DNA from 2 places in the Pseudomonas sp. 32A genome. Region 1 is predicted to be linked to the other one. Evidence: predicted binding sites of a transcription regulator. Region 1 holds the regulator's gene; the other holds the start of a gene.

Region 1 (4,282 bases):
GACTGGCAAGGGAATGAAAGCGTATTTGAAAGAAAGCAGGATACACCTGCTATCGAACGTAAGAGGACAGTATGAGGCTCGTTAAAACCCTCCCTATTTTGCTCGGCCTGGGCGCAGCACTGGGAAGCGTGAGCGCCTGGGCTCTGCCGAACGATAGCCAGCAACCGATCCACATTCAGGCTGACGATGCGCAGCTGGATGACAAGCAAGGTATCGCGACCTACACCGGCAGCGTGATCATTACCCAAGGCTCGATGAAGGTGACGGGTAATACCGTGACACTGACTCGCACCCCGGCAGGCGATATCGACGTGGTCACTTCGGTCGGCAACCTGGCGTACTTCGAACAACTGCAGAAAGTCGGCGACCCTACACCGGTCAAAGGCTACGGCAAGACGATCCAGTACCACGCCCAGCAAAACCGTATCGTGCTGATCGACCAGGCCCGCGTCATCAATGACGGCAACACCACCGACGGCGAAAAAATCGTCTATGACACGGTGAAGCAGATTGCCCAGGCCGGTCGTGCCACCGGTTCGAAAATCAGCACGCCGAAGCCGCGTATCGACATGGTTATCCAGCCGAAGCAGAAACCGGGCGCAGCCCAGCCGGCGCCGAAACCCGACGCGAAGAAGGCGAATTAATGGCAACCCTGAAAGCCCAGCATCTGGCCAAGGCCTATAAAAGCCGTCAGGTCGTGCGCGACGTCAGCCTGTCGATCGACAGCGGGCAGATCGTCGGCTTGCTCGGCCCCAACGGTGCCGGCAAGACCACCTGCTTCTACATGATCGTCGGCCTGGTACAGGCCGATCAAGGCCGCGTCCTGATCGACGACCTGGACGTGAGCCACCAGCCTATGCACGGTCGTGCGCAGGCAGGTATCGGCTATCTTCCCCAGGAAGCATCGATCTTCCGCAAGCTGTCGGTGTCCGACAACATCATGGCCATCCTCGAGACCCGCAAGGAACTCGACCGCGCCGGGCGCAAGAAAGAGCTGGAAAGCCTGCTGCAGGAATTCCACATCAACCACATTCGCGACAACCTCGGCATGAGCCTTTCCGGCGGCGAGCGTCGTCGTGTGGAAATCGCCCGCGCCCTGGCCACTGCGCCGAAGTTCATCCTGCTGGACGAACCCTTCGCCGGTGTCGACCCGATCTCGGTCGGTGACATCAAGCAGATCATCCATCACCTCAAGGCCAAGGGCATCGGTGTATTGATCACCGACCACAACGTCCGCGAGACCCTCGATATCTGCGAAACCGCCTATATCGTGAACGATGGACAGCTGATTGCCGAAGGTGACTCCGCCACTATCCTGGCCAACGAACTGGTTAAGGAAGTGTATCTGGGTCACGAGTTCCGCCTGTAAACACGGTGGTATCAGGCCATTCGCCATGGAGCGCGGTAGTCAATAAAAACCTCAGTATTTTTATTGTTACCGCGCTCTAGGCAAAGCCCCCGATATCAGGCATATAATTTGCTTATGTTTGGCGCTCACGCGCCCTGTCGTGGATGGCGCATTGCGCCGGCGAATAAGGTGTTAAGCCCCTGCCATGAAACCATCGCTAGTCCTGAGAATGGGCCAGCAGCTGACGATGACACCGCAGCTGCAACAGGCCATCCGCCTGCTCCAATTGTCGACCCTGGACCTGCAACAGGAAATCCAGGAGGCCCTGGAGTCCAATCCGATGCTCGAACGCCAGGAAGAAGGCGACGACTTCGATAATGCAGACCCGCTGGCCGACAACATCGAGCAAAAGCCCAACCCCGACGTACAGGAACCCTCCTACCAGGAAACCGCCCCTACGGTGGATAACCTTGAGGAAGGCGAATGGAACGAACGCATTCCCAACGAGCTTCCCGTGGACACCGCCTGGGAAGACGTCTACCAGACCAGCGCCAGCAGCCTGCCGAGCAATGATGATGACGAGTGGGATTTCACCACCCGCACGTCCGCCGGCGAGAGCCTGCAGAGCCATTTGCTCTGGCAACTGAACCTGGCCCCGATGTCCGACACCGATCGCCTGATCGCCGTGACCCTGATCGATTGCATCAACAACCAGGGCTACCTGGACGAGACCCTTGAGGAGATCCTTGAGGCCTTCGATCCGGAACTGGACATCGAACTGGACGAAATCGAAGCCGTCCTGCACCGCATCCAGCAATTCGAGCCCGCCGGCATCGGCGCACGCACCCTCAGCGAGTGCCTGTTGCTGCAACTGCGCCAATTGCCGGCCAAGACTCCTTGGCTCGCCGAAGCTCAGCGCCTGGTTACCGACTACATCGACCTGCTGGGCAGCCGCGACTACAGCCAGCTGATGCGCCGCATGAAGCTCAAGGAAGATGACCTGCGCCAGATCATCGAGCTGGTGCAGAGCCTCAACCCACGCCCGGGCTCGCAGATCGAGTCCAGCGAAGCCGAATACGTCGTGCCCGACGTCATCGTGCGCAAGGACAATGAGCGGTGGCTGGTGGAGCTGAACCAGGAATCGGTGCCACGCCTGCGGGTCAATCCGCAATACGCAGGTTTTGTGCGCCGCGCCGACACCAGCGCCGATAACACCTTCATGCGTAACCAACTGCAGGAAGCCCGCTGGTTCATCAAGAGCCTGCAAAGCCGCAACGAAACCCTGATGAAAGTCGCCACCCAGATCGTCGAGCACCAGCGCGGCTTCCTGGAATACGGCGACGAAGCGATGAAGCCGCTGGTACTGCACGACATCGCCGAAGCGGTGGGCATGCACGAATCAACGATTTCCCGGGTGACCACGCAAAAATTCATGCATACCCCACGGGGTATATATGAGCTGAAATACTTTTTCTCCAGCCACGTCAGCACCTCCGAAGGCGGCGAATGCTCGTCCACGGCGATCCGCGCGATCATCAAAAAACTGGTTGCCGCGGAAAATCAGAAAAAGCCGTTGAGTGACAGCAAGATCGCTGGTTTACTGGAGGCACAAGGCATTCAGGTCGCCCGTCGAACCGTCGCCAAGTACCGCGAGTCCCTTGGGATCGCGCCTTCCAGCGAGCGTAAGCGTTTGATGTGACGGGCGGGCCATAGCGTTCCAGTGGCGGGTATTCCTACCCGCCGCTTTATGCACTGGCAACGAAGGAGAAGCTGTATGCAAGTCAACATCAGTGGACACCATGTAGAAGTCACCCCTCCATTGCGCGAATACGTCGAGCTGAAGCTGAAGAAGCTTGAGGGCCATTTCGACAAGATCACCAACGTGCAGGTCATCATGAAGGTCGACAAGCTTCAGCAGAAAATCGAAGCGACACTTCAGATACCTGGTGGCGAAGTGGTCGCCAATGCCGAACATGAAGACATGTATGCATCAATCGACTTGCTCACAGACAAGCTTGACCGCCAACTTAAAAAGCATAAGGAAAAGCAGCAGAGCCTTCTTCAAGGCACTGGCCGCTAACACTCCCCACCCATGATCCGACTTGAAACCATCCTGACCCCCGGCCGTTCCCTCGTGAACGTGCCGGGCGGCAGTAAAAAGCGCGCCCTCGAACAAATTGCCAACCTGATCGGCCGCGAAGTGCCCGAAATGGATACGCAAGCTGTGTACGAGGCCCTGATTGCCCGTGAAAAGCTCGGCTCGACCGGCTTTGGCAACGGCATCGCCATTCCTCACTGCCGCCTGCAAGGCTGTGAGTCTCCAGTCAGCGCCCTGCTGCACCTGGACGCCCCTATCGATTTCGACGCCATCGACGGCGCCCCGGTTGACCTGCTGTTTGTACTGCTGGTCCCCCAAGCCGCCACCGATGCGCACCTGGAACTGCTTCGGCAGATCGCCAGCATGCTCGACCGCAAAGAAGTTCGCGACAAACTGCGCAGCGCCCCCAGCAATGAGGCGCTGTACCAGGTCGTCCTGGATGAACAAAACGGGCAGTAATCATGCGTTTGATCATCGTCAGCGGCCGTTCCGGCTCAGGTAAAAGCACCGCTCTCAATGTTCTTGAGGACAACGGCTTCTATTGCATCGACAACCTGCCCGCTGGCCTGCTGCCTGAACTGGCGGAACGCGCACTGATTCATACCGAGTTGGCTCAACCGCTGGTCGCCGTTTCGATCGACGCCCGCAACCTGCCCAGCCACCTCACCCGCTTCCCGGAACTGCTCGAAGAAGTACGGGCCAAGCACATCCATTGCGATGTGCTGTACCTGGACGCCGATGAAGAGACGCTGCTCAAGCGCTTCTCCGAAACCCGTCGCCGCCACCCGCTGAGCAGCCCGCATCGTTCCCTGGCCGAAGCCATCGAGGACGAGACC
Region 2 (4,282 bases), 830 kb from region 1:
TTTCAGTTCGATCTTCGGGTAGCGGGCGTGATATTCCGCGAAGATCGGTGCCAGTGCGAGGTGAGTCGAGGGCGACAGTCCCATGCGCAGGGCGCCGCGTTCGACTTGCTGCAAGTCTTGCAGCTCCACGGTCATCTCATCGTGCAGTGCGATCATTTCCTTGGCGCGCTTGAGCACAATTTCACCGGCGTCCGTCAGGGTGAAACGTTTTCCCATGCGGTCCAGCAGCCTCAAGCCAAGGCTCGTTTCAAGTTGCTGCACCATTTTGCTGACCGTTGGCTGGGTCAAGTGCAGCTTCACGGCGGCTTTGGTAAAGCTCTGCTGGTCCACGACTTCTACGAAATAACGAAGCGCCCTGATGTCCATTTTGCATTCCAATTTCGCATGGTTTTCATAAGATTAATTCATTATATCTTTAAAAAATGGCTGGATAAGATTTGTTACATCTGTTCCCAGCCAGCGTTCCCGGTGATGCCTTGAGGGCCATGCCAGACGCTTCCATGGCCAGATTTCTCGCAGTGTATGAATCAAAGGCAACGCTATTTCTGGAGAGCAATTGTGCTTAACAAAACGCGTCATTCTTTTTCCGGTTCTGATGAGATGTCTCAGGGAGCGCGCTTCGTTAAGGAGTTGCTGGCGCAGGCGCAGATTGAGGTAAACGGGCCGTCGGCTGCGGATATGCAACTGCACCACAGTGCTACGTTCGACCTGGCCCTGGCCAAAGGCAACCTTGGCCTTGGCGAGGACTACATGGATGGCGGTTGGGACGCCGAGGCGCTGGATGAGTTTTTCTACCGCCTCATGCGGTCCGGGGTGATCGACCAGGCCAACCCGGCCACCTTGTTGTTTCACGCGTTCAGCTCCCGCTGGCTGAACCTGCAAAACAAGAAGCGCGCCTGGCAAGTCGGCGAGGCGCACTACGACCTCGGCAATGACTTCTACGCGCGCATGCTCGACTCGCGTATGACGTACACCTGTGGCTACTGGAAAGATGCCACCACCCTGGAGCAGGCGCAGTTCGCCAAGCTGGACCTGATCTGTAAAAAGCTCGGTCTCAAGCCGGGCATGCGCGTGCTGGATATCGGCTGTGGCTGGGGCAGTTTCATGAGCCATGCGGCCGAGCACTATGGTGTCGAGTGCGTGGGTGTGACCATCTCCAAAGAGCAGGCGGAGTGGGGTCGCGCCAAGTATGCACATCTGCCGATCGAGTTTCGTCTGCAGGACTATCGGGATATCGACGAGCAATTCGACCATATCGCCAGCGTCGGCATGTTTGAGCATGTGGGCCGCAAGAACCATCGGGCGTATATGGAGGTGGCCAACCGCTGCCTGAAGGACGACGGCCTGTTCCTGCTACACACCATTGGCAAGAACCAACGCAACAGCACGCCGGACCCGTGGATCGACAAATACATCTTTCCCAACGGGGATTTGCCCTCGATCGGGCAGATTGGCGACGCCATGGACGGGTTGTTTGTTGCCGAGGATTTGCACAACTTTGGCGCCGACTACGACAAGACGCTGATGGCCTGGTGCGAAAACTTCGAATTGGCGTGGCCGGACTTCGCCGAAACCTTCGGGCGGCGTTTCTACCGGATGTGGCGCTATTACCTGCTGTCGTGTGCAGGGGCGTTTCGCGCGCGGGATATCCAGTTGTGGCAGTGGGTATTGTCGAAGAAGGGCGTTGTCGGCGGGTATCAGCGGGTGAGCTGAGGGTTACAACGGTTTAACGGGGACAGGCGAAACCTGCCCCGGTTGGGCCGGTTTATTCGGCGGCCGGCGTCAATCGCGCTTCCAGCTCCGCCACCTTGGCCTCAAGGCTTTCCAACCGCGCCCGAGTGCGCGCCAACACCACCATCTGGCTATCAAACTCTTCCCGGCTTACCAGGTCCAGCTTGCTGAAACCGCTTTGCAGCAGCGCCTTGAACTGGCTTTCAATTTCATTGCGTGGCAGCGGCGTGTCGCTGCTGAACAGGCGGGAGGCGTGGCCGCTCAGGGCGTCGAGGAGGTCTTTGGGCGCGAGCATGGGAAATCGTCCGGAAAATCTGTTGGCCGGCAGTGTATCACGCAGCGTCTATAGTCTTTTCGCAGGCACAGGCGCACGCTTTTCGCGCATGCGGCCGGGCGGTCACGCACCGTTTTCGTGCGTATCTTCGCAGCAACGGCGCCCGGGAGGTGGGCACAAGCGAACAAAGGACTGATTTCAGTGATTTTTACGGAGCTGGCAAGCTTTCTGCTTAGACGATCATGACCCATGCACTGATGCAGTCGCTGTGACGATGCAGTGCGCCGACGGACCAGCGGTACATGTTTCGTCACCAGTGGTTAGCGAGCGTCGCAATGGAAAATGCCAAGGCGACGAAGCGTTACAAAGCCAGGCACTGCGCTTAGACTTGAGACGGGTTTGTTTTCCTGGGGCAAGTCCACCAATTCGGGAGAGAGTTTTCATGAAGCTAGTCACTGCCATCATCAAGCCGTTCAAGTTGGACGATGTACGCGAGTCACTGTCCGAGATCGGCGTGCAGGGCATTACCGTTACTGAGGTCAAAGGCTTCGGTCGGCAGAAGGGTCACACCGAGCTGTATCGCGGCGCGGAATACGTGGTCGATTTCCTGCCAAAGGTGAAGATTGATGTCGCCATTGACGACAAGGATCTTGACCGGGTTATCGAGGCGATAACCAAGGCCGCCAACACCGGCAAGATCGGTGACGGCAAGATCTTCGTGGTCAATCTGGAACAGGCTATTCGCATCCGTACCGGCGAAACCGATACCGACGCAATCTAAGCCGCCAAACCCCAACGCCCCAGGAGAAAACAATATGACTCTGCGTAAATTCGCAGGGCTCGGAGCCCTGTTGTCCATCGTAATGCCAAGCCTGGCCATGGCGGCAGACGAAGTGGCTGCTCCAGTCCTCAACTCCGGCGACACCGCTTGGATGCTCACATCCACTGCGTTGGTGCTGTTCATGACCATTCCAGGCCTGGCGCTGTTCTACGGCGGCATGGTTCGCTCCAAAAACATTCTTTCCGTGATGATGCAGTGCTTCGCCATCACCGGCTTGATCACCATCCTGTGGTTCGTCTACGGCTACAGCATGGCGTTCGACACCACCGGGATGGAAGCAGGCGTCGTCAACTTCAACTCGTTTGTGGGTGGCTTGTCCAAACTGTTCCTCTCGGGTGTGACCCCGGCCAGCATCACCGGCCCGGCGGCGTTGTTCCCTGAAGCCGTGTTTGTGACCTTCCAGATGACCTTCGCGATCATCACCCCGGCGCTGATCGTCGGTGCGTTCGCTGAGCGTATGAAGTTCTCCGCGATGCTGATCTTCATGGGCGTCTGGTTCACCCTGGTCTACGCACCGATTGCCCACATGGTGTGGGGCGGTCCGGGTTCGTTGCTGGGCGACTGGGGCGTGCTGGACTTCGCAGGCGGCACCGTGGTGCACATCAACGCCGGTGTGGCTGGCCTGGTGGCGTGCATCGTGCTCGGCAAGCGTAAAGGCTTCCCGACTACCCCAATGGCACCGCACAACCTCGGTTACACCCTGGTGGGCGCGGCCATGCTGTGGGTTGGCTGGTTCGGCTTCAACGCAGGCTCCGCTGCTGCGGCCAACGGTACTGCCGGCATGGCGATGCTGGTTACCCAGATCGCTACCGCGGCTGCTGCGCTGGGCTGGATGTTCGCCGAGTGGGTCACTCACGGTAAGCCAAGCGCTCTGGGCATCGCCTCGGGTGTGGTCGCTGGCCTGGTGGCAATCACTCCAGCCGCCGGCACCGTGGGCCCGATGGGCGCCCTGGTGATCGGCCTGGTTGCCGGTGTGATCTGCTTCTTCTGCGCTACCAGCCTCAAGCGCAAGCTGGGCTACGACGACTCCCTGGACGCGTTCGGCGTTCACGGTATCGGCGGTATCGTGGGAGCGATCCTCACGGGTGTGTTCGCAGCCCCTGCACTGGGCGGCTTCGGCACTGTGACTGACGTGGCGGCGCAGGTCTGGATTCAGGCCAAGGGTGTCGGCTTCACCGTCATCTACACCGCCATCGTGACGTTCATCATCCTCAAGGTGCTGGACGTGGTGATGGGCCTGCGGGTGACCGAAGAAGAAGAGGCGGTTGGCCTCGATCTGGCGCAACACAACGAACGCGGCTACAACTTGTAAGTACGCGAAAAAAAGATGCCCGGCTTGCCGGGCATTTTTTTGCCCGGGGTTTGTCTGTGGCTAAAGGTGTATGGGTTTTTTCGCGACTTTGTGATGGTATCCACACCGCACTTTTCGGTGTGCG

Evidence for each region. Region 1 encodes sigma-54, which starts transcription at its own class of promoters, with help from an activator protein. Its sites were predicted from a motif close to ANTGGCATNNANNTTGCTNT; they were not measured.
Region 2: glnK (P-II family nitrogen regulator) is a predicted target of sigma-54. The motif match lies at 2,221-2,240, and genes of this name have one in related genera.

The regions. Positions count from the first base shown of each region.
Region 1 is NZ_JBQYLY010000001.1:3,949,018-3,953,299, reverse strand. Features, by position in the region: gene lptC (LPS export ABC transporter periplasmic protein LptC) at 1-85, shown strand, start outside; gene lptA (lipopolysaccharide transport periplasmic protein LptA) at 72-644, shown strand; gene lptB (LPS export ABC transporter ATP-binding protein) at 644-1,369, shown strand; gene ACUN0G_RS18115 (RNA polymerase factor sigma-54) at 1,554-3,047, shown strand; gene hpf (ribosome hibernation-promoting factor, HPF/YfiA family) at 3,123-3,428, shown strand; gene ptsN (PTS IIA-like nitrogen regulatory protein PtsN) at 3,441-3,905, shown strand; gene rapZ (RNase adapter RapZ) at 3,908-4,282, shown strand, end outside.
Region 2 is NZ_JBQYLY010000001.1:3,116,329-3,120,610, forward strand. Features, by position in the region: gene ACUN0G_RS14090 (LysR family transcriptional regulator) at 1-366, opposite strand, end outside; gene cfa (cyclopropane fatty acyl phospholipid synthase) at 601-1,713, shown strand; gene ACUN0G_RS14100 (accessory factor UbiK family protein) at 1,766-2,026, opposite strand; gene glnK (P-II family nitrogen regulator) at 2,448-2,786, shown strand; gene ACUN0G_RS14110 (ammonium transporter) at 2,821-4,158, shown strand.